Regions from separate parts of the Corallincola platygyrae genome, predicted to be linked through region 1. Evidence: predicted binding sites of a transcription regulator. Region 1 holds the regulator's gene; the other holds the start of a gene.
What was found. Region 1 encodes LexA, which represses DNA repair genes until DNA is damaged. Its sites were predicted from a motif close to TACTGTATNNNNATACAGTA; they were not measured.

Region 1 (11,975 bases):
GGGTTCGTAAATTTTGCTTCTGACGCTTCAGCGCTCAGCAGGTAGTAATTGGTGGGTACCGAACTACTACAACCGGTCAGTCCGGTTAGCATGGTTGAGATAAGTAATGTTGCAGTCAGTGCATGCTTGGCAAACCCTGACATTGGCTTTCTTCCTTTCATCTCTGGTCTCACCCTCTACTTACCAAAAACGACGGACTCGGGGCGTCGCTGCAAGGTGTCGATTAATGTTCTGGCACTTTTCAGTGTGGCGTTTAGCTGTTGTAGGCTTTGTTCCGCAGAGTGCTTAAGCTGTGAGTCATGATCTGCCAGAGACTGATAGGTCAGCAGCGTCGCTTCGGCCTGGGCTAGGGTGGCGTCTACCTTAGCGAGTGTTTCGGTGCTCTGTGCGATAGTTTTTTGGCCTTCGGCAACCAAGCCTTCCGCACTTTTACTTAGGCCTGACACATCCTTTGCTGTTTGCTCAAACGTACTTAACGTACCCGAGAGTTGCGTTGTTAATGCTGGCATATCCCTATTAAGTTGCGCCAGCAAAACATTGAGTTCACGGCTGGCGTGATGCAAGTCAGCAAGACTCTCTTTCACTCCTTGGCTTTCGGTTAGCTGCCTGGTTTGCTCCAGAATAGCGTTGAGGTTATTGGCGATATCTTCAAGCGGTAGCTTGGCCACCTTCTCCATGGTTGACGAAAATGCCTGTCCAACAACTTCCAAGGCCGATGGCATGGTTGGGATCTGTGGGTATTTGAGATTACTTGGATGGAGTTCGCCTGATTGCATGGGCTCAAACTCGATCTGAACCATCAAACGACCGGTGACTAAACTTTGAGGCACCAGCTTAGCTCTCAATCCTTGGGTCGCACGCTCCATATCTTTATCTGCGACACCCTCAAAAAACTCGTTCAACAAGTCAGAATTTACATCGACCAGCACTGGGACCAGGATCTGGCGGGTCTTGGTTGCATAGTGGATCCTTACATCAACCACTTCGCCGATGGTGACACCCTGAAATGAGACTGGAGACCCTTTGACCAAGCCCTGAACGGAGCCCGGGAACACGACTAGATAACGCTCATAGGTTCTGAACAGGCGGTCTGAACTGAACATAATAATGCCCGCTACGAGCAGAGCTAACGCCGTTACTACAAACAATCCTATTTTTGCCGCGTTGGCATTTTGTCCCATTAGATCAGGCCTCTTCTAATAATTCGCCCCGGCGCAAAAACATCTGCACCTTGGGGTCGTTGCAATCAGCTAACAGTTGATTTGGGTCGCCTTGGGCGATCATGGTTTTTGTCTCTGGGTCGAGAAACACCGAGTTAGTACCAATAGCAAAGATACTGGCAAGCTCATGTGTCACCATGACGACGGTGGCCCCCAGGCTGTCCCTTAATTGTAGGATCAGGTCGTCAAGCAGTCGGGCGCTGACCGGGTCCAGTCCGGCGGAAGGTTCATCAAAAAACAGCACTTCCGGGTCCAGCGCAATGGCACGCGCAAGCGCTGCGCGTTTGCGCATGCCACCACTGATTTCAGATGGGTAATATTCACCAAACTCGGCCAAACCTACTAAAGCAAGTTTGAGCGCAATTACATCCCGAATATCTGAGGGGGTCAGGTCTGTGTAGGTTTCCAATGGCAGGGCGATGTTTTCAGCCAGGGTCATAGAGCTGATAAGTGCACCAGACTGATAGGTGATACCAAACTTTTTCACCATGGATTGGCGGTACGCGAAGTCGCATTCCCACATCGCCTCGCCATTAAAAAGGATCTCTCCTCTGGCCGGGGTTAGCAGGCCGATCATATGCTTCATCAAGGTGCTTTTGCCGCAGCCACTGCCGCCCATGATGATAAAGATGTCGCCACGGCCAATGGTGAAGTCGAGATCGCGCTGTATCAGCGTGCTGCCGTATGCCATGGTGAGGTCGCGAACTTCAATATGCGCCTGGGTCATATGCCGAGTACCGTTGTAATAATGGTGACGACGGCATCCACCACGATAATAAATACTATGGCCATTACAACGGCCCGAGTGGTTGCCTGACCTACCGCGGTAGCGCTTCGACCACAGGTGATACCATTCATGCAGCCAGCAACAGCGATAACCAGCGCAAACAGCAGGCTTTTCACAAACCCGATCACGAAATGATGTAGCGGTACCGTTGAGGTCATCTGCTCAACGTATTGGGTAATGGTTATATCCAACATCAATAGCGCAACCAAACTGCCGCCAGCAATACCCAGCACTGTTGAAAAGATGGTTAAAAGCGGCAGCATGATGAGCAGCGCAATAAAGCGCGGTAGCACCAGAAATTCCATCGGCTTCAGGCCCATGGTTTCCAGCGCATCTATCTCCTCGTTAACCTGCATACTGCCCAACTGAGCGGCGTAACTGGCACCGGTTCGGCCAGCCATAATAATGGCCGTCATCATGGCACCCATTTCGCGAGCCATACCCAGGGCGACCAGAGACGCGACAAATATAGAGGCACCAAATTGTTGCAGCTGAACGGCACCAACAAACGCCAGGATCATACCGATCAAAACACTGATAAGAGCAACAATCGGAAATGCGCTGGGGCCCGCATCTTCCATGCATAGATAGACATCACGCCAGCGTAGCTTGGTCTTGCCGGAGAGCATACGTCCCACAGCAAAAAGCAACTCACCGATAAATGCCATGCTGACTCGGGTACTTTTCCACCAAGCCAATGTTGCCAGGCCGACCCGTTCAACAAACGGTGGTTTGGCTTCGTCCCTGCGGGACATATCTTTGCGCTTGGGATGGCTGGCAGCGAGTGCGCGGAGTTGCCTTACACCTGTGGGGAGGGACGAGATGTCGACCTTGAGTTCGTGCTCATCGGCGTAGCCTTGAACCTTTTCTATCAGCACAACCAGTGCGCTGTTCCATTCCTCTATGCCCGCATCGACAAAAGTCAGGCGCTCGCCCGCCGCGACTTTGGTTTTGAGATCATTTAGCAGCTCGGCCACGCGGGTATCTCCGCGCTGAAGCAGCCACTTTCCTGTCAACGCCAGTTCCCAACCTGTATCGTCGGGAAGGCGGCTGATGTTCAACTCTTGCATGCAATTCGAACAGTGAGGGATCGACCTTGATGTTCTCAGTCTGCAGTAGTTTCTGCTGAACTGCAAAAGCAGAACTGAAAAAAGAATGATGAATCAATGGATTGTCCAATCTGAAAATACTGATCAAAAAAACAGCGATTGTACTTGCCATACAGTAGTTACTGTATATACTCACAGTGTACTGTATGAAACAACAGGTATTGATATGCGCCCATTGACGCCCCGCCAGGCGGAAATCCTGGCCTTGATTAAGGACAACATCGAAGCAACCGGAATGCCGCCTACGCGAGCTGAGATCGCTCGTCGGTTAGGTTTCAAGTCGGCCAATGCGGCTGAGGAGCACTTGAAGGCGCTGGCCAAGAAAGGGTTGATTGAGATATTGCCAGGTACTTCTCGTGGTATCCGAGTGATACCCCAGGAAGGTGATGAAGCCGCAGCGAATGATGATGGCTTACCTTTGATCGGTCAGGTTGCAGCGGGTACGCCAATCTTGGCGCAGGAGCATGTTGAAGCTCACTACAAGGTTGATCCTCACCTGTTTCGTCCGAATGCGGATTTTCTACTCCGCGTCCATGGCGACAGTATGAAAGATATTGGAATTTTGGAAGGCGACTTACTGGCGGTACATAAAACCACCACTGCGAATAATGGTCAGGTGGTTGTGGCTCGTGTCGGTGACGACGAAGTGACCGTGAAACGGTTCGAGCAGAATGGACGCCAAGTGTTGCTGCATGCAGAAAATGAAGCCTACTCACCTATCAAAGTAGACCTGGGTGCGGAGAGCCTCTCGATTGAGGGCCTGGCAGTGGGCGTTATTCGAAATGGAGAATGGTTATGAGCCAGTTTCAACAAGCCAGTCTGTACAGCCGCCGTTTTGTCAGAGCCGAGGTTAAGGCCAACACGTCTCGTGCTTGGAAACGCTCAGAACGTGCCAGCAAGTTAGTGAGTGTCGAAGGCCAACATCAATCACTTTTAAACAGTATTCTTGCCAGTCAGAAAAGTAATCAATGGGTCGTATTAGTCGCGGCGCCAGATAAGCAGGTCGTAGATTGGCTGGTCGCTAATGGTGTCGATGGAGGCCGTCTGCTGCAGGTGCATCCAACCAGTGATCGTCAGTTGATGGCCGCGGTAATGAATGGTTTGGCTTCTAATCATTGTTGCGCCGTTGTCGGCTGGACAGATCTTTTGGATGAAACTCAATGGCAGGCACTGATTAGCGAAGCGCAGTGCTACAACACCAACAGCTTTCTCTTTCACAGACCCGTAGGCCGTTGCCATACGGGAACCCCATGGTCTTCAGCTGCCCGCGCTGCTGCCATGGTTGCAAGTGTGTCGGTCCACTGATCCCCCACAGTTTCAGTGTTCCAACCTAAGCCGCCTTCAAGGCGGCTTTTTTTATGTACAGGAAGTACGGTCTAAAATTGCTCCTGCATTTTAGACATTTCCGCCATCCTTGGCGGTCGTATGCCCAACGCTGGCGCATGGTACCCAATACACTTCGCGGGGCATGCTAACGCGCAGGAGCGGCGATACCCAAAGGGCACGCTGTGTATAGGAAGTACGCCCAACGCTGACTCCAGCCAATAAGAACTATCAGGGCATATATCAAAGCGCCTTAAAACTACCGCTACCACTAATCTATCTAATTAAAACATCTGCCTAAGGCATAAAATCGAGATTGATAGCCATCGCCAGGCTTTTGACCTAGATCAATCTCTCATCGTCACTTCTAATTGCAGCCCCCTTCAAATTTTTTGATTAATTCTTAGACGATTCAGGAATTATGAACAATTCTTACTTCAGGCCCGACAGCTGCATCCGCGATAAAAAATAAACCATAACGTGGACAGTAGCCGCTGCTGGGGTTTTGGGGAAAACGCTCCTAAACGAGCGTTTCAAAAGTGCGAGGAGAAGCCTCTTGTTACGGACTGCCACACGCCTAACGGCTGGGGTTGGTGCCCTTCTGCCGCTAATTACTGCCGCAGCGGAAACGCCGCTGAATATGACCAAAGGGGTCACGGCTGTTAGCCAGGATGTCTACCAGCTCCACATGACCATTTTCTATATCTGCTGTGTTATTGGTCTTATTGTTTTCGGGGTGATGTTCTGGTCGATCATCCATCACCGCAAGTCTAAAGGCGTCAAGCCTGCCCAGTTCCATGAAAGCACCAAGGTAGAAATCTTTTGGACTGCTGTGCCGCTACTGATCTTAATCGGTATGGCAATACCGGCCACCCAGGTCCTGATGAACATGGATGACACCAGTGAAGCGGACGTTACCGTGTTGGTGACAGGTTCTCAGTGGAAGTGGCACTACAAATACATAGATGACGACGTCGAGTACTACAGTCTGTTGGCTACCCCCAGGGCAGAAATTGAAAACAAGTTAGCCAAAACAGATAACTACCTGCTTGAAGTTGACCGTCCGTTAGTACTCCCAATCGGTAAAAAAGTGCGGTTTCTGATGACCTCTGACGACGTTATCCACAGCTGGTGGGTACCAGAATTTGCGGTTAAAAAAGACGCCAATCCAGGCTTTATTAACGAAGCGTGGACAAGAATTGATGAGCCTGGCACTTACCGAGGCCAATGTGCCGAGCTCTGCGGTAAGGATCATGGCTTTATGCCTATCGTCGTTATCGCTAAACCAGACACTGAGTATCGGGCTTGGTTGACCAACCTGAAAGCTGAGCAAGCCCAAGCCAAAGCTGAAGAGCAAAAGCTGCTCGCTATGAGTATGTCTATGGAAGAGTTGATGGCAGAAGGTGAAAAGGTCTATCTGGCAGCGTGTGCCGCGTGCCATCAGCCAAATGGTGAAGGCCTGAAAGGTGTATTCCCGGGGCTAAAAGGCAGCCCGCTAACCATTGGTGATATTAACGGCCACATCGACATCGTCATACATGGCAAAAAAGGCACTGCGATGCAGGCGTTTGACAAACAGTTGAGCCTGCGCGAGTTAGCCGCCGTGATCACCTATGAAAGAAATGCCTGGGGCAACGATACCGGGCAGATGGTTCAACCCAAAGATGTGGATGCCCGCATCAAAAGTGCCATTTGACCGGAGGATATAGCTTATGAGCAGCGTAGCAGAGCCGGTTGACGGCCACGAACACCACCACGGACCAGCGACAGGCCTCAAGCGCTGGTTGTTCACCACAAATCACAAGGACATCGGCAGCCTCTACCTTTGGTTCAGTTTTGCCATGTTCCTGGTTGGTGGCGCCATGGCGATGGTGATCCGCGCAGAACTGTTTCAACCAGGGCTGCAATTGGTGGACCCTAACTTCTTTAATCAGATGACCACGGTACACGGCTTAATCATGGTATTCGGTGCCGTCATGCCAGCGTTTACCGGCTTGGCCAATTGGATGATTCCGATGATGATAGGTGCGCCAGATATGGCCTTACCGCGAATGAACAACTGGAGCTTCTGGATCCTGCCTTTTGCCTTCAGCATGTTGCTGTTCTCGCTATTTACCGAAGGCGGTGGTCCCAATTTTGGTTGGACCTTCTATGCACCACTGTCAACGACTTACAGCCCGGAAAGTACCGCGTTGTTTGTTTTTGCCGTCCATATCATGGGGATCAGCTCCATTATGGGGGCTATCAATGTGGTCGTAACCATAGTGAACATGCGGGCGCCGGGCATGACTTGGATGAAACTGCCGCTGTTTGTCTGGACCTGGTTGATTACCGCGTTCTTACTCATCGCCGTTATGCCGGTGTTGGCAGGTGCTGTGACCATGGTTCTGACCGATAAGTACTTTGGTACTAGCTTCTTTGATGCGGCAGGTGGCGGTGACCCCGTTATGTTCCAGCATATTTTCTGGTTCTTCGGCCACCCAGAGGTCTACATCATGATCCTGCCGGCGTTTGGCGTGGTCTCAGCGATTATCCCTGCGTTTAGCCGCAAACCCTTGTTCGGTTACGCGTCGATGGTTTATGCCACCGCTTCTATCGCCATCTTGAGTTTCCTGGTATGGGCTCACCATATGTTCACAACCGGAATGCCTCTGTTCGGGCAGCTCTTCTTTATGTACTGCACGATGCTGATTGCAGTGCCGACCGGGGTCAAAGTCTTTAATTGGGTGGCGACAATGTGGCGGGGGGCACTGACCTTTGAGGTGCCGATGTTGTTTGCCGTTGCCTTTGTGATCCTGTTTACCATTGGTGGCTTCAGCGGCCTGATGCTGGCTATTACGCCTGTCGATTTTCAGTATCACGACACCTATTTTGTGGTGGCGCATTTCCACTATGTGCTGGTCACGGGCGCTGTGTTCTCGATTATGGCGGCGGTCTATTACTGGCTACCGAAATGGACCGGGCATATGTATGACGAAGGGCTAGGTAAGATGCATTTTTGGTGCTCGCTGATTTCGGTCAACGTGCTGTTCTTCCCCATGCATTTCCTGGGCTTGGCCGGCATGCCGCGTCGCATTCCCGATTACGCTTTGCAGTTTGCAGATATCAACCAGATCGTTTCTATAGGTGGTTTTGCCTTCGGCTTATCACAACTGATTTTCCTTTGGTTGGTGATTAAGTGTGTCAGAGGTGGAGAAGCCGCTGCCGCTAAGCCTTGGGAAGGATCGGAAGGTCTGGAGTGGACGGTGCCATCACCTGCGCCTTACCACACCTTTACCACACCGCCTGAGGTGAAATAGGCATTTCGCGTTAGTGGATAACAGAAGGCGAGAACGAGACGGTATGAGTGAACGACCCCACAGCCAACCAAACAAGCCGGATCACAGACGACTGTTGATCAAGCTTGGTTTTGCTGTGTTGGGCATGTTTGGTTTCGCTTTCGCCCTGGTGCCGCTGTATGACGTTTTCTGCGATATCACAGGTTTGAACGGACGCACGTCAGATGTTGCCGCTGTCTATGATGGACCGACGATAGATACCAGTCGTAAGGTGACCATTGAGTTTATTGCCCGGACACAAGGGGAGATGCCCTGGGGTTTCAAACCGACAGTAAAACGCATGTCGGTACATCCGGGCGAAATGCACATGGCTGAGTTCGAAGTGCATAACCTGACGGGGCGGCCAATGGTGGGGCAGGCGGTGCCTTCTGTATCTCCTGGCACGCTTGCTACCTATCTGCACAAAACAGAATGTTTTTGCTTTAACCAACAGCCATTAGCGCCGGGTGAAACCAAGGCGCTACCACTGAGATTTTTCATTGATACCGACTTCCCAGAGGGGATGACGACTATCACTTTGTCTTACACCTTGTTTGACATTACGGACACTGAAGCGGGGATCGCAGCCAGCCAGGCCGCGGCAAGCCGCTAATGAGGGGGAACTATGGCGACTGAGCCACTACCTGGACAAACGCCAGCCTATTACGTGCCAGAGCAAAGCCCTTGGCCGATTGTGGGTGCGATAGCTTTGTGCCTTATTGCCGTTGGCGCAGGATACACAGTTCAGCAGATGTCCGGAGACGCGACTTGGGGCAAGTGGATTCTATTCGCAGGTTTGGTGATGTTAGTGGTGATGCTGTTTGGCTGGTTTGGCAACGTCATCCATGAATCCATGTCCGGCTTCTATAGCGACCAGATGGACAGATCATTTCGCCAAGGCATGAGTTGGTTCATCTTCTCTGAAGTGATGTTCTTTGCTGCGTTTTTTGGCGCACTGTTTTATGCCCGTATTTTTGCGGTGCCCTGGTTGGGCGGCTCATCAAACAACGCGATGACTGCAGCCATTCTGTGGCCCGAGTTCACTTCACAATGGCCGCTGATAAAAACGCCGGACGGTACTGAAACACAAGCCATGGGCTGGCAGGGGTTACCTCTGTACAACACCATTATCCTGCTGACCTCGTCTGTGACATTGCATTTTGCTCATGTCGGTTTGGAGCAAAACAAACGTAAACAGCTCATCAGCATGTTATCGCTGACCGTATTGCTCGGCGTTATTTTCCTGTTCTTGCAGGTAGAGGAGTACATCCACGCCTATCAAGAAATGGGGCTGACACTTGATGCGGGCATTTATGGCAATACCTTCTTCCTGTTAACAGGTTTCCACGGCATGCATGTGACGTTGGGTACCTTAATCCTGTTCATTCTGCTGCTCCGAATTATCAAAGGGCATTTTAGTGCTGAACAGCATTTTGGTTTTCAGGCTGGCGCCTGGTATTGGCATTTTGTGGACGTGGTTTGGCTCTGCTTGTTTGTGTTCGTCTACATCATATAACGCGGGATCAGTAGGGGCGCGGATTCATAGGAATCAAGCCCGAAGCCATTAATAGCAGGAGCAGAACGATAACGGCGGCGGAGAAAAACACCCGTTTACCAAGGAAGTGAGACATGGGGCGTTTGTTTTCTGGTTTCAGCATGGCGGCGAGACCACTGAACAGGTTGAAAACAACAAAGCCCAATAAAACGAGGATGATGCCTTTGAAAATCATCGACATAGCTGTACCAGAGGTGATCCTTGACTAGCTATCAGTTTGACCTGCCGGGAGGCAGCTATCAACTCAACTTTACCTGGACCGTGGCGTTGCCTGCACTCGCGGTGTTGTCACTGCTTGTAGCGCTGGGCACTTGGCAGCTGGGCCGAGCCGACGAGAAAAAGCAGCTACTGGCTCGTGCAGCGTTGGCGCCTGATGAAAGCGTGTTGAGCTACGCTTCGTTGCCCAGCGAGCCCAGAGCGCTTCAGCCGCTGCTAGGTACACAACTCGCATTAATTGGAAGTTGGCAGGCAGAGCAGGTGATTTTACTCGACAACAGAATGTGGAATAAGCGAGTTGGGTATCAGGTGCTGGTGCCTCTGCGCTTGCACGACAGCAATCAGCTGGTATTGGTCAATCTTGGCTGGGTCGCCGCACCACTCAGCCGTGATCAGTTGCCTGACTTATCCCAGCAACTGCCACAGGCGTTGGCAGCCATTTCGACAATTCAAGGGCGACTTCGCTCGCTCGACTCCCAAGTGATGGTGCTTGCTGAACAAACGTTACAAAACCAATGGCCGCTTCGGGTTCAAAGTTTAGACCCTCAATTACTTTCGCCACTGCTTGTCAGCAAAGAGCAGGCTGGCGACCTGGTTAATGGCGTGTTGTTGCTAGATGAGTCAGTTGAGGGCGGCTTTCCCCGTCAGTGGCCAGTTACCACCGTAAGCGTCGAGAAGCATCAGGCCTACGCATTTCAATGGTTCACCATGGCGCTGGTATTTGCCTGCATCATGCTGAGCGTGGGACTCAGAAGAACAAAAGAGCATAAAACAAGAGAGCATTATGAGCAGTAGCGCGAAAACAAACTCGAAAAAGCCGAATCGCAAGCCGTTAATCGCGATCTTTCTAGCCTTCATTTTGCCGGTTGCCGCGGCCTACCTAGTGTTGAATCAGGGGTGGTACGAAGGTGGCGTATTGAACAAGGGCGAATTGATCGCCACCGGCGAAACCATCGATGAAAAAGGTGGTGGTGACTCTACCGGCGCTTGGCTGGTGGTGTTTACTGTTGATCGCCCTTGTCGAGAGCTTTGCCAACAGTCCATCGACACCCTGGAAAACGTCTGGCTTGCTTTGGGACGCAAACAAGATAGAGCGCAACTGCGCGCTTTGGGGACGGGTCAGCCTACTAACTGGAAGTTACCGGTTGGGGTTCCTCTGCAGTTTCAACAAATAACGTCGATGGATAAGCGGTACTTCTCGGATGCGCTGTTTGTGGTCGATCCCCTGGGCAATCTGGTACTGCGCTATCCCTTCGAAGATGAGGAGGGATTAACACAGCAAAGTCAGGCGCTGATCAAAGACCTTCGCAAACTGATGAAGAATTCCAAGATAGGGTAGTGGGATGAAGACGTTAACTGTGGTGTCTGCTGTTTTGGCTTTGGTTGTGATAACCCTGGGCGCCTACACCCGTTTAACGGATGCCGGTTTGGGCTGCCCGGATTGGCCCGGCTGTTACGGTCACTTGTTGGTGCCAGATGAATCAAAGGCCGCGCAATTAGAGCAGGCATTCCCTGAACGCCCCTTGGAAACCCAAAAAGCCTGGAACGAGATGATCCATCGTTATGTTGCCGGTGTGTTAGGGCTGTTGATAGCGGCATTGGCGTTTATGGCGTGGCGCAAGCGCAGTCAGCAAATAGAGGCGCCGTTTGCTCTTCCTATCTTGTTATTGGCCTTGGTGATATTTCAAGCTGCACTGGGCATGTGGACCGTCACCATGAACCTTATGCCTGTGGTTGTGCTAGCACACCTGCTGGGCGGGTTCAGCACATTCTGCCTGTTGATCCTGTTGGCGATGCGACTGCACGACTGGCATATCCCAGGTGGGGATATTCAACTGCGGCGTTTTTCCGCATTGGGCCTATCGGTGTTATTGGCGCTGGTGCTGCAAATCGTGCTGGGCGGTTGGACCGCAACAAACTATGCCGCGCTGGTTTGTACTGAGTTGCCGATTTGTGAGGGTAACTGGTGGCAGAAGTTGGATCTGGGTGCGTTTCAGTTGTGGCAGCCGGGTCATGAAAACTACGAGTTTGGGGTGCTGAACTACTCCGAACGCATGACGATCCATGTGTTTCATCGTTTTTGGGCGCTAGTAGTCACGGCCATGCTGGTTTGGCTTTGCTGGCGCCTTTTCCAGCAGGCCAGTAGCAAATTCTTTAAACGACTTGCCGTCGCGATGTTTGCCGTTTTGCTGGTCCAGGTTGGATTGGGTATCAGCAATGTGGTGATGAGTCTGCCACTTGCTGTTGCCGTGGCACACAACGCCGTGGCCGCTTGTTTATTGGCATTGGTGGTTGCAGCGAATTATGCATTGCAGCGCAAAGTGTAAACGTTAGGCCGCAAACATTGCGCAATTTGGCGAAGGTGCCTTCGCAATTGTTATAGGAGAAGGGTTGATGGATAAATCAGTGACGAAATCGGTAGGGATCTCGCCTGCTCAATCCTGGCGT
Region 2 (11,975 bases), on a different contig from region 1:
TTGGTATTATCGGCAGGTTGTTAGAGAAGAGTTTATTTATGCCGCAAATCCAACGTTCCGCTCTGGTTAGCTACAGTGCCAGTCAGATGTATTTACTTGTGAATGATGTAGAAGCTTACGCTCATTTTCTACCTGGGTGCGGTGGTGCCAAGGTGCATCAGGCGACTGATAAAGAAATGCTGGCTTCGGTACAGATAGTGAAAGCGGGTATCAATAAGTGGTTTACCACACGCAACCAACTGAGTGATGGCCAACGTATTGAGATGCAGCTGGTTGAGGGGCCGTTTCGGAGTTTGATAGGAAACTGGCATTTTACTGAACTGGACGAAGCGGCGTGCAAAATCAGTTTATCGCTGGAATTTGAATTTTCTGGCAAGCTGGTAGAACTGGCATTTGGCAAAGTGTTCAATCAGGTGGCATCAAATATGGTTGATGCATTTGTTGCCCGTGCCAAGGAGGTATACGGTGTCTGACTCCATCTCTATCGAAGTTGCTTATGCCTTGCCAGACCGACAGTCTCTAGTCGAGGTTGATGTACCTGCCAACGCAACGGTTGAGCAGGGCATTGTTGCATCGGGGATTATTGCCAGCTATCCCGAGATTGATCTGGCTAAGAACAAGGTCGGGATCTGGAATAAAGCGGCCAAGCTGAATGACGTGTTGAGTCAGGGCGACCGCATTGAGATCTACCGCCCTTTAATTGCTGACCCCAAAGAAGTACGTAAGCAGCGAGCGGAGCGCGCTAAGAAAGAGGGGCGTGCGGATAAAACCACTGGCGGCAGACCGCATCCGAATCGCAGACAAAAAAAAGAGGCGGAATAATTTCCGCCTCTCTCTTTAAAATCTATACTCAGCTAGCTACCTATCGGGGTTGAAAACTCAGGGCTTAGCTCGTAATCACCTTCCACCGATGCCAATTTCTCCTGGTCATCAAATTTGGCAATCAGGCGTTTGTTGTATTCTGCGCCTTTACCTGTTTTCAGGCGGTAGACGTAGTACCAGGTTGTATCCCGAAATGAATTTTTCACCATGGGCGTGCCCAGAACGAACTTGACCTGCTCTTTGGTCATGCCGACGCGAAGCTTTTCCACCTGCTGTTCGTCAATGTAGTTGCCCTGGGGGATATCAACCTTATAAACCAAGTCGCTAAACCAGGCACAGCCCGACAACGGAAGCAAAACCAGGGCTATGAACAGGTGTTTCAATCGCATGAACTTCTATCTCTCTAATCTGACTGCACGGCATAATAACCAAGCTGCAGGCTTAGGGAAAGAGCGCAGCCGTTAAGCTGTGAGCAATAACTCCTGTGCATTGGCACGGGTTCGGTCCGTAATGACGTCTCCACCGAGCATACGGGCTAGCTCGTCAATGCGCTGCTCTTTGCCCAACCAGTGGATGTTAGTATCGGTAGAAGTATCGTCACTGTGTTTCGCTACATTAAGCTGTTGGTGACCACAGGCGGCAACCTGTGGCAAGTGAGTCACACACATCACCTGACAGGTTTCGCCTAATTTGCGCAGTAGTTTACCGACAATGGCTGCGGTTTGGCCGCTGATACCCACATCGACTTCGTCAAAAATCAGTGTTGGGGTAGAGAGCTTGTTAGAGGTGAGTACCTGCAGTGCCAGACTGATACGGGAAAGCTCACCGCCTGAGGCAACTTTGCCGAGGGGCTGAACAGGCTGCCCTGGGTTGGTTGTTACCATAAACTGCACATCATCAAGGCCATAAGCAGACGCTTTTTCCTCTTCGAGTGGTACACAAAGGATCTTAAATTCGCCTTTGGGCATGTTCAGTTCACGGATCGCGTCTGTCACTTTCGCCGATAGCGTTTTTGCTGACTTCTCTCTGAGCTTACTCAGTGCCAGAGTTTCATCTTTGTATGCTTGCCATGCCTGTTGGTGAGACTGCTCCATGGCGGCTAGCTGATCATCTGTGCCAGCAAGATTTGCTAGCTCTTCTGCTAACTGCTGATGGTGCTCGTGGAGTTGCTGCGGTGTGACTTGGTGCTTGCGCGCCAGTTGCAACGCGGTCGACAGGCGTTGGTCCAGGTGCTGCAGCTGCGACGGGTCCAGCTCGATGCTTTCGCTGTAGTGGTTGAGTTCATTGCTTGCCTCCGTTAGTTGGATTTCTGCTTCGGTCAACATATCGAAAATGGGTTTGAGCTTTTGATCGGCTTCGGTCAGATCGCCAATGGTAGAAATAGCTTGCCTGACTAGCTGGCAGGCGTTGACTTGCTCGTCCTGACTTAACAGGTGAGACGCTGCCATGGCGCCATCAAGCAGGCTCTGGCCATTAAAAAGTCGTTTGTGCTCCTGCTCAACCTGCTCGTATTCGCCCTCAGCCAATGCAAATTGGTCCAACTCTTCTACCTGGTACTGAAGCAATTGGCGACGCGCCTCTCTCTGTTCCTGAGTCTGCTTTAACAGAGCGATCTCTTTACCCAACTGTTTCCATTGCTTGAATGCATTTGATACCGCAGTGAGTTTTGCCTGGTGGTTACCGAATCTGTCCAGCAGTTTTCGTTGGTGGTCGGCTTTAAGAAGTGTTTGATGTGCATGTTGACCGTGAATGCTTACCAGCAGGGGGGCAAGCTGTTTCAGCTGTTGCAGGGGTACTGGCTGACCGTTGATATAGCTGCGGGAGCGTCCTTCGGCGCTGATTACGCGGCGGATAATGCATTCATCTTCGTCACTGTCGAGGTCGTGGGCCGCTAACCATTTGTACACTTCTTTATGTTGGTTAAGAGTGAAGCGCGCAGAGATCTCACTTTTGCTGGCGCCTGGGCGAACCAGCGAGGCGTCTGCACGATCGCCAAGACACAATCCCAACGCATCAATCGCAATAGATTTACCTGCACCGGTTTCACCCGTGATGGTGGTCATGCCGGGGCTGAGTTCTATATCTGTCTGGCTGACAATAGCGAAGTTGTGAATGGTTAGTTGCTGTAGCATGGTCGCGCCTCAAAAATATGTATGCACATACAGTATATGTGTATGTATACAGTATTTTGAGCGAGGCGCAACTTTTTTGTACGGAATTTGACCCTTTATTGGCTAAAAAAGACGCCGACTCCAGCCCAGCTTAGAGCGCAGCACTTCGTAATAGTTGTAGCAGCGAGGGTGCAGCAATGTCAGGGGCGATGGGTGCTTTCTCAGTTTGATTTCATCTCCCGGCATCACTGACAGTGTCACATGGCCATCACAACTCACCTGAAGATTGTCTTCGTTGCCGTCAGAAACGCGCAGGGTGATGGTATGGTCGCCATCGACCACGATGGGCCTTGCTGACAGCGTATGCGGAAACATCGGGGTCAATACCAATGCATCCAGTGAAGGCATCATGATCGGGCCGCCGCCGGAGAGCGAGTAAGCGGTTGAACCTGTGGGTGTAGAGATGATCAGGCCATCTGAGCGCTGTTGAAAAACAAAGTCATCATCAATCAGTACTTCAAAATCGATCATATGGGCGATTTTGCCTGGGTGAAGTACCGCTTCGTTCACTGCTGTATTGCTGCTCTTTAATCGGCCATGACGATAGACTTCGGCTTCTAATAAGAAACGTTTCTCTAACTGATATTCACCGGCCAGGATTTCTGTGAGTGGTGCTTCAAATTCGTCTGGGCTTAAATCTGTCAAAAAACCCAGGTTGCCGCGGTTCACACCAACCACACCAACATCGAACCGGGACAGCACACGTGCCGCGCCCAGCATATTGCCGTCACCGCCCACAACAATGGCCAGATCAGCGCGCTCGCCAATCTGCACCAAATCAACCGGAGATACCCCTTCAAGTGCCAGCTCGCTGGCAACACGCTCTTCGACGAGCACGTCCAATCCCTTCTGGGTGAGGTATTGGTAAAGTTGAAGCAGTGTCTGGTTAGCACCCTCGTGGTGAGGTTTGCCAATTAATCCAATCGTTTGAAACGTCTTTTTCATTGGAAAATCTTCTGATGAAGTCTGCCTCAGTATACTGTCGGCGGCATTGGCGGCAAGTATTGCCTTGAAACAGTAAGATCAATCCCCATAATAGTCACCAGCTTAGGCCTCTGGGCTTTATTGGAGAATATATGAGTGACAAGAACACCCCGCCTGAAGCTGAGGTGGTAGAACAGGTTGCTGAAGAGCAAACAGTAGAAAGCACTGAAGGTGCACCAGTAGAAACTGCAGAGGAGCGCATCGCAGCGCTGGAGGCGGAGCTTGCCGCAGCCAATGCCAAGGTCGATGATCAAAAAGACTCTGTTTTGCGTGCAATGGCGGAAGCTGATAACGCCCGTCGTCGTGCCGCACAAGAGACCGACAAGGCTCGTAAGTTTGCGCTGGAAAAATTTGCCGGCGATCTGCTGGAGGTTATCGATAATCTGGAGCGCGCCCTACAGGCGGCTGATCGCGAGAACGAAGAGCTCAAGCCTTTGATTGAGGGTATCGAGCTGACGCAGAAAGGATTTGCTGGCGTGGTAGAAAAACACGGCATGCAGGTAATTGATCCACTGGGTGAGCCTCTGGATCCAAATAAGCATCAGGCTATGGGCATGCAGCCGAGTGCTGAGTATGCACCTAACCATGTGATGATGGTGATGCAGAAAGGCTATGAGTTGAATGGTCGTTTGTTGCGTCCTGCCATGGTAATGGTTGCCCAAGCACCTCAAGGTGTAGATACGCAGGTGTAAATAGCACGCGAGTGTTGTCTGATACATTGATTTATAAAAGCCGCCTAGTGCGGCTTTTTTATGTTCAGGACGAACGGTATGTCGCGAGCGCATGGACGCGCAGGAGCGACGATGTTCAGGATCAACGGTCGAAAACTGCTCCATGCGTTTTCGACATTTCCGCCATCCATGGCGGTCGTATGTCGCGAGCGCATGGTACCCAAAACACTGCGTAGGGCATGCTAACGCGCAGGAGCGACGATGTTCAGAACGAACAGTCGAAAACTACCTGTGCGTTTTTATAATTCTCCAGTCGATGGTCGCGATATGCTGTGTGTCAGAGGAGACGGTGTCTAATCGTCATCATCGGTTATATCTGGTGTAACTGCATCGGCTACATCGACCGCGCCACCAACCACTGTTGTCGTTACCCCCACTGCTGTACCCACTACAGCGGCAGCAACGCAGCCTGAGAGCTGAGACAACATTAGAATTACCAATACCAACCTAACGGCTTTGTACTGCATTGTATTTTCCCCATCCGAAATTGCGGTCAGCATAGAGGTTTCTGATTTTGTTGTCTCTACGAGGATTGTTTTGCCTTTTGAGAAGCCAGCTCTCTGGTTTTAAAGCTTAGCGATTGAAGACCGTAAGCCTGAAGACGGCGTTCTTGGGCATTCGTTACCAGTAATGGCAGTGAATGTTGCAGTTGAAATATCCCGGTTCGAAATATTTTGAAAAAAAATTTCACCCTGCGCTTGAAAAGGGTTTTTGCGACCCCACCTTTGTTAGCAATGAAAAGTACCGGTTTTGTTGGAGAACGTACAAATGGGTAAAATTATCGGTATCGACTTGGGCACAACTAACTCTTGTGTATCAGTCTTGGACGGCGAAGCACCTCGCGTTATTGAAAACGCTGAAGGCGATCGCACAACACCTTCTGTTATCGCATATACCGGTGACGAAATTCTGGTTGGTCAGCCTGCAAAGCGTCAGTCTGTCACTAACCCTCAGAACACGCTGTTTGCTATCAAGCGTTTGATCGGTCGTCGTTTTGAAGATGACGAAGTACAGCGCGATGTAAGCATCATGCCTTACAAGATCGTTAAAGCAGACAACGGTGACGCATGGGTTGAAGCGCATGGTGAGAAAATGGCTGCGCCTCAGGTTTCTGCTGAAATCCTGAAGAAGATGAAGAAAACTGCTGAAGACTACTTAGGTGAAGCAGTGACTGAAGCCGTTATCACAGTACCAGCCTACTTCAACGACTCACAGCGTCAGGCAACCAAAGATGCCGGCCGTATCGCGGGTCTGGAAGTTAAGCGTATCATTAACGAGCCGACTGCGGCGGCGTTGGCATACGGTATGGACAAGAAGCAGGGTGATAACATCATCGCTGTTTACGACCTGGGTGGTGGTACTTTCGATATCTCAATCATCGAGATTGACGAAGTAGAAGGCGAGCACACGTTTGAAGTACTGGCGACCAATGGTGATACACACCTGGGTGGTGAAGACTTCGATAACCGTCTGATCAACTACCTGGTTGAAGAGTTCAAGAAAGAGCAAGGTTTCGATCTGCGTCAGGATCCTCTGGCTATGCAGCGCCTGAAAGAATCTGCAGAGAAAGCCAAGATTGAGCTGTCTTCTGCTCAGCAGACGGAAGTTAACCTGCCGTACATTACTGCTGATGCCACTGGTCCTAAGCACCTGAACATCAAAGTAACACGCGCTAAGCTTGAGTCTCTGGTTGAAGACATGATCCAGCGTACACTTGAGCCGCTGAAGATTGCTCTGAAAGATTCAGATCTGTCTGTTGGCGATGTGAACGATGTGATTCTGGTTGGTGGTCAAACACGTATGCCTGCGGTACAGAAGGCTGTGACTGACTTCTTCGGTAAAGAGCCACGTAAAGACGTGAACCCTGATGAAGCGGTTGCTGTAGGTGCGGCTATCCAGGGGGGTGTACTGGGCGGTGATGTGAAAGACATCCTGCTGTTGGACGTAACGCCTCTGTCTCTGGGGATTGAAACCATGGGCGGCGTGATGACTCCTCTGATTGAGAAGAACACCACGGTTCCAACTAAGAAGTCACAGACTTTCTCTACGGCTGAAGACAACCAGTCTGCGGTTACCGTACACGTGCTGCAGGGTGAGCGTAAGCAGGCGAGCCTGAACAAGTCTCTGGGTCAGTTCAACCTGGAAGGTATCCGCCCAGCGATGCGCGGCACACCTCAGATTGAAGTTTCTTTCGACGTTGATGCGGACGGTATCCTGCACGTATCTGCGAAAGATAAAGACACAGGCAAAGAGCAGAAGATCACCATTAAGGCATCTTCAGGTCTGTCGGACGACGAAGTCGAACGTATGGTTCAGGATGCAGAAGCTAACGCTGAAGCAGACAAGAAGTTCGAAGAGCTGGTAGGCGCACGTAACCAAGCGGATGCTTTGGTTCACGCGACTCGCAAGCAGATTGAAGAGCTGGGCGAAGAGCTGCCAGCAGATGAGAAGACTAAGATTGAAGCGGCATTGACCGAGCTGGAAGCAGCGATTAAGGGCGATGACAAAGAAGCAATCGAAGCCAAGTCTCAGGCGCTGATGGAAGCTTCCAGCAAATTGATGGAGCTGGCTCAGGCCAAAGCACAAGCTGAAGCGCAGAGTGCTGAAGGCGGTGCTGAAAGCTCAGCAGCGAAAGACGACGATGTTGTTGACGCTGAGTTTGAAGAAGTAAAAGACGACGACAAGAAGTAAATCGCCCTTACAATAAGGTCATTACTTTGAGTAAACACGGGCGCTGGGAGACCAACGCCCGTGTTTGTCTGTCGAAAGCCAGAAATTAAAGCGGTTCAGGTATGTCTAAACGCGATTATTACGAAGTGTTAGGTGTCGGTAAAGACGCCACAGAACGCGAAATCAAAAAGGCGTATAAGCGCCTGGCGATGAAGTTTCACCCGGACAGAAATGAGGGTGATAAAGAAGCTGAAGCCAAGTTTAAAGAAGTTAACGAAGCAGCCGAGATCCTGACTGACAAAGAAAAACGTCAGGCATACGATCAGTTCGGTCACGCGGGTGTCGATCCTAACCGTGGTGGTGGTCCTGGTGCGGGCGCAGACTTCTCTGACATCTTTGGTGATGTGTTCGGTGATATCTTCGGTGGTGGTCGTCGCGGCGGTGGTCGTCAGGCGCAACGTGGTGCAGACCTTCGTTACACCATGGAATTGACGCTGGAAGAAGCGGTTAAGGGTATCGCTCGTGAGATCGAGGTGCCAACCTGGGCTACCTGTGAAACCTGTGACGGCTCAGGAGCCAAGCCGGGGACATCTCCTAAGACCTGTGGTACCTGTCATGGCTCTGGCCAGGTCCAGATGCGTCAGGGCTTTTTCGCCGTCCAGCAAACCTGCCCAACCTGTCGCGGTCGTGGTCAGGTAATTGATGATCCTTGTAATACCTGTCATGGCGACGGCCGCGTCCAGAAGACCAAAACTCTGTCGGTTAAAATCCCTGCGGGTGTTGATACCGGTGACCGTATTCGTCTATCTGGTGAGGGTGAAGCCGGTGAATTTGGTGCACCAGCGGGTGATCTGTATGTGCAGATGCACGTCAAAGATCATGAGTTCTTTGTCCGTGATGGTAACAACCTCTATTGCGAAGTACCCGTGAGCTTCGCGCAGGCTGCGTTGGGTGGTGAAATCGAAGTGCCAACCCTAGATGGCCGTGTTGTACTTAAGATCCCTGCTGAAACACAAACCGGGCGTATGTTCCGCATGCGTGGTAAGGGCGTTAAGTCTGTGCGCAGTAATTCTGTGGGCGACTTAATGTGTAAAGCGGTAGTGGAAACCCCAGTTAAGTTGACTGCCAAACAGAAAGAGCTGTTGCAAGAATTGGACGAGAGCTTCAAAGGCTCTACCAAGCACAAGCCGAAAGAAACAGGCTTCTTTGAAGGCGTGAAACGTTTCTTCGATGACTTAACCTCGTAAATTATTGTTTACAAATTGAGCAGGAAAAGCCGCGGATTGTCGCGGCTTTTGTTTTTGTGGACACCTTGCAAGATCTGAGTTCACGGCGCATGCTGAATCCTTCACTAACGAGTTTGTTGTCAAATGCAGAATATTTACGTTGTCACTAAGTCTCAGGATATTTCGCTACACCTCTGTGTGTGGGCGAAACGCGCCCCTGCGGCCAGGGATAGACAACGACGTTAGTATCCGCATTCGTTGTTTAACAGAGGCCGCAGCTAACACTGCGGCCTTTTTTTATGTTCAGGAAGTACGGTATGACGCGTGTGCATGGATGCACAGGAGCGTCGATACCCAAAACGCTTCGCGGGGCGCGCTGTGTTCAGGACGAACGGTCGAAAAATGCTCCATGCATTTTCGACATTTCCGCCATCCATGGCGGTCGTATGCCTAGCGCGGGCACATGGTACCCAAAACACTTCGTGGGGCATGCTAATGTGCAGGAGCGGCGATAGTGCAAAACACTTCGTGGGGCATGCTAATGTGCAGGAGCGGCGATAGTGCAAAACGCTTCGTGTGACACGAAACGTTTTGCACGAAAAATGGCATTTATGCCCAACGAGTTTTCAGGTTTCAGTTTCAGCCGTGCGCATTGGTTTTCAGGCGCGGTTTCGTCAGTAAAAGGGAGGGGAGCAATGTCAGTACAGGCCGCCTATTTAGGTATTGTTTTGTTGTGGGCTACAACGCCTCTGGCTATCAGTTGGAGTGGTGAGGATAGTGGTTTTCTTTTTGGTGTGACCGCGCGTCTGACATTGGCTGCTATCACAGCGCTTGTGGTGCAGCAGGTCATTAGATTTCGACTTCCCTGGACGGCTGCTGCGCGAAAGAGCTATCTGGCGGCAGGTATTGGTTGTTATGTCAGTATGCTGGCGAGCTATTGGGCCGCGCAGCTGATACCTTCTGGCTGGCTTTCAGTCATATTTGGTTTTACATCTATTTTTACCGGTGTTTTTGCGGCCCGTTTACTTGGAGAGAAAGCGTTTACTCCCGCCAAATTGGTAGGCACCGCTATGGGAATAGTCGGATTAATGGTGGTATTCGGAACTGCCGCAGATCTGGGCGAAGGCGCCATTTGGGGAATAGTTGTTCTATTGCTGGGGGTGGCAGCCTTTAGCCTGAGTACGGTGCTAATTAAACGCTTTGCCGGCAAAGGTGGTCAGGCTGTCTCTGGGATGGCGATTACCACCGGGGGCACCTGGGTCGCGGCCCTGTTGTTTTTGATGACTTGGTTTTTGAGCGGACAAAGCTGGCCTGAGCAGGTAAGTGAGCGAGCTATCTATTCGATTGCCTACCTTGGCATTATCTCGTCTGTATTTGGTTCGTTTGTGTATTTCTATGTGCTTGCCAGAATGGAAGCGACACAGGTGGCGCTGATTCCTCTGATTACGCCAGTGATGGCGTTGATGCTCGGAAATCTGGTCAACAACGAACCACTGTCGACAGAAGTTTGGATTGGCACAGGGCTAATATTAACTGGCTTCGCATGCTACCAATTTGGCGGGAAGATTTGGCGCAATCGCTATCGGTTTGTTACTGGTAAAGCGTCTTAGATAGCCAAGCGAATGGAGAGCAAAGCGGCGGCTTATGATAAGCAGCCGCTTCGCTATTTAACTACTTACTAACAAGCGTTTAAATCGCTAAACTTGGCGTCGAATTGAATTAAGCAGTAAGGACGACTGTTTTATGCCTTTGTCTCTCAAGAAGTCGGCCATATCACTTTGTGCCGTGGCAGTGATCTCAGCGTGCGCCAGCTCTCCTACAGGGCGTGACCAACTATTGTTGTTTTCTGATCAAGAGATGGCTTCTATGGGGGCACAATCATTCGAACAGATTAAACAGCAGGAAAAGATTTCCGGCGACAGCGTGTTAAATCGCTATGTTCAATGTGTCGCTCGTCATATCACGGCGCAGGTACCAAAGCAGTATCACCAGTCTGGCTGGGAAGTCGTCGTTTTTGATAGTAAGCAGGCTAATGCGTTTGCGTTGCCGGGCGGCAAGATAGGTGTTTATACCGGCTTGCTCGATATTGCAGAAAACCAGCACCAGTTAGCCTCTGTTATTGGCCACGAAGTAGGCCATGTGATGGCTGACCATAGCAATGAGCGCTTAACGCATAGTCAATTAACTGGGCTAACGGTAGCGGCGGCAGGGGTGGCGCTTAGTGCTGCTGATGCTGAAAATAAGGCACTTTGGATGGCGGCTCTGGGCTTGGGAGTTCAGGTCGGTGTGATGCTGCCTTACAGCCGCACACAGGAGTCAGAGTCTGATGTGATTGGGTTGGATCTGATGGCAAAGGCTGGGTTTGATCCGCAGGGTAGCGTAGACCTTTGGCGCAATATGGCGAAAGCCAGCAATGGCGCGCCGCCTGAGTTTTTCTCTACACACCCCTCACACAGTACCCGGATTGCCGACCTGCAGGCCAATATGTCCAGAGCGCAGGGCATCGCCGAACAGGCGCGCAAAAAAGGGCTTAAGCCAGACTGCAGAATTCAGTAGATCTGATGACCTTTTGAAATGGAAACAAAGGCGCTTAGGCGCCTTTGTTTTTTCTCAACTGGTGTTTAATAAATACCGCTGAGACGCCTGCAACAGCCAATACCATGACATAGTAACTATGCGCGATAACTTCCACAGGAGATATCAAAAAGATCGAACCCAGCAGCAACGCCTGGGCACCGTAAGGTAACAAGCCCTGGCAAACGCAGGCGAAAATATCGAGTAAACTGGCACTGCGTCGAGGAGTTACCTCGTGTTTTTCGGCCAGGTCTTTGGCTAGATCGCCACTGACGATAATCGAAACTGTGTTGTTGGCGGTACAGGTATTGGTGAGGGCTGCAATGCCAGCGATGCCCAGCTCTGCAGCGCGCTCGTTTGCCTCTTCACTGTGCTTGCGGCTGAACAGCGCGATCACTCGTTCAATTTGCAGTCCCATCCATGCCAAGCCTCCCTGGGCTTTTACCATGGCACCCAATCCACCTATCATGATGGAGAGAATGAAGATCTCCTGCATGCTGCCAAAGCCCGCATAAATGTCTTTGGTGTATTGGCTTAAGGTGTAATCTTCGACCTGCATCAAGCCAACCAAGCCCGCAAAAATCAGCCCGATGGGCAGCACTAAAAATACATTTAAGCCCAAAACTGCGAGAACCAAAATGGTCAAGTAGGGCAGTACTTTGAGCCATTCAATATCACCTGCTTCTGGCGCTGCCCCTTCTGTCTGCATAAAGAAAAACAGGATGACGACGGCCAACGCCGCGGGGGTCGCGATCGAAATGTTTTCTCTGAACTTATCTTTCATCTCACAGCCTTGG

Region 2: recN (DNA repair protein RecN) is a predicted target of LexA. The motif match lies at 2,970-2,989, and genes of this name have one in related genera.

Annotation. Positions count from the first base shown of each region.
Region 1 covers NZ_BAABLI010000009.1:77,722-89,696, forward strand. The annotation lists gene ABEA14_RS08495 (PqiC family protein) at 1-161, opposite strand, end outside; gene ABEA14_RS08500 (MlaD family protein) at 177-1,181, opposite strand; gene ABEA14_RS08505 (ABC transporter ATP-binding protein) at 1,186-1,947, opposite strand; gene ABEA14_RS08510 (MlaE family ABC transporter permease) at 1,944-3,077, opposite strand; gene lexA (transcriptional repressor LexA) at 3,283-3,915, shown strand; gene ABEA14_RS08520 (hypothetical protein) at 3,912-4,421, shown strand; gene coxB (cytochrome c oxidase subunit II) at 5,041-6,135, shown strand; gene ctaD (cytochrome c oxidase subunit I) at 6,152-7,738, shown strand; gene ABEA14_RS08535 (cytochrome c oxidase assembly protein) at 7,782-8,369, shown strand; gene ABEA14_RS08540 (cytochrome c oxidase subunit 3) at 8,382-9,272, shown strand; gene ABEA14_RS08545 (DUF2909 domain-containing protein) at 9,280-9,492, opposite strand; gene ABEA14_RS08550 (SURF1 family protein) at 9,513-10,322, shown strand; gene ABEA14_RS08555 (hypothetical protein) at 10,312-10,866, shown strand; gene ABEA14_RS08560 (COX15/CtaA family protein) at 10,871-11,854, shown strand; gene cyoE (heme o synthase) at 11,934-11,975, shown strand, end outside.
Region 2 covers NZ_BAABLI010000004.1:260,754-272,728, forward strand. The annotation lists gene ABEA14_RS01800 (SRPBCC family protein) at 39-473, shown strand; gene ABEA14_RS01805 (RnfH family protein) at 466-822, shown strand; gene bamE (outer membrane protein assembly factor BamE) at 855-1,211, opposite strand; gene recN (DNA repair protein RecN) at 1,284-2,954, opposite strand; gene nadK (NAD(+) kinase) at 3,057-3,938, opposite strand; gene grpE (nucleotide exchange factor GrpE) at 4,070-4,669, shown strand; gene ABEA14_RS01830 (NF038104 family lipoprotein) at 5,002-5,175, opposite strand; gene dnaK (molecular chaperone DnaK) at 5,477-7,399, shown strand; gene dnaJ (molecular chaperone DnaJ) at 7,501-8,625, shown strand; gene ABEA14_RS01845 (DMT family transporter) at 9,300-10,214, shown strand; gene ABEA14_RS01850 (M48 family metallopeptidase) at 10,348-11,160, shown strand; gene ABEA14_RS01855 (Na+/H+ antiporter NhaC family protein) at 11,195-11,975, opposite strand, start outside.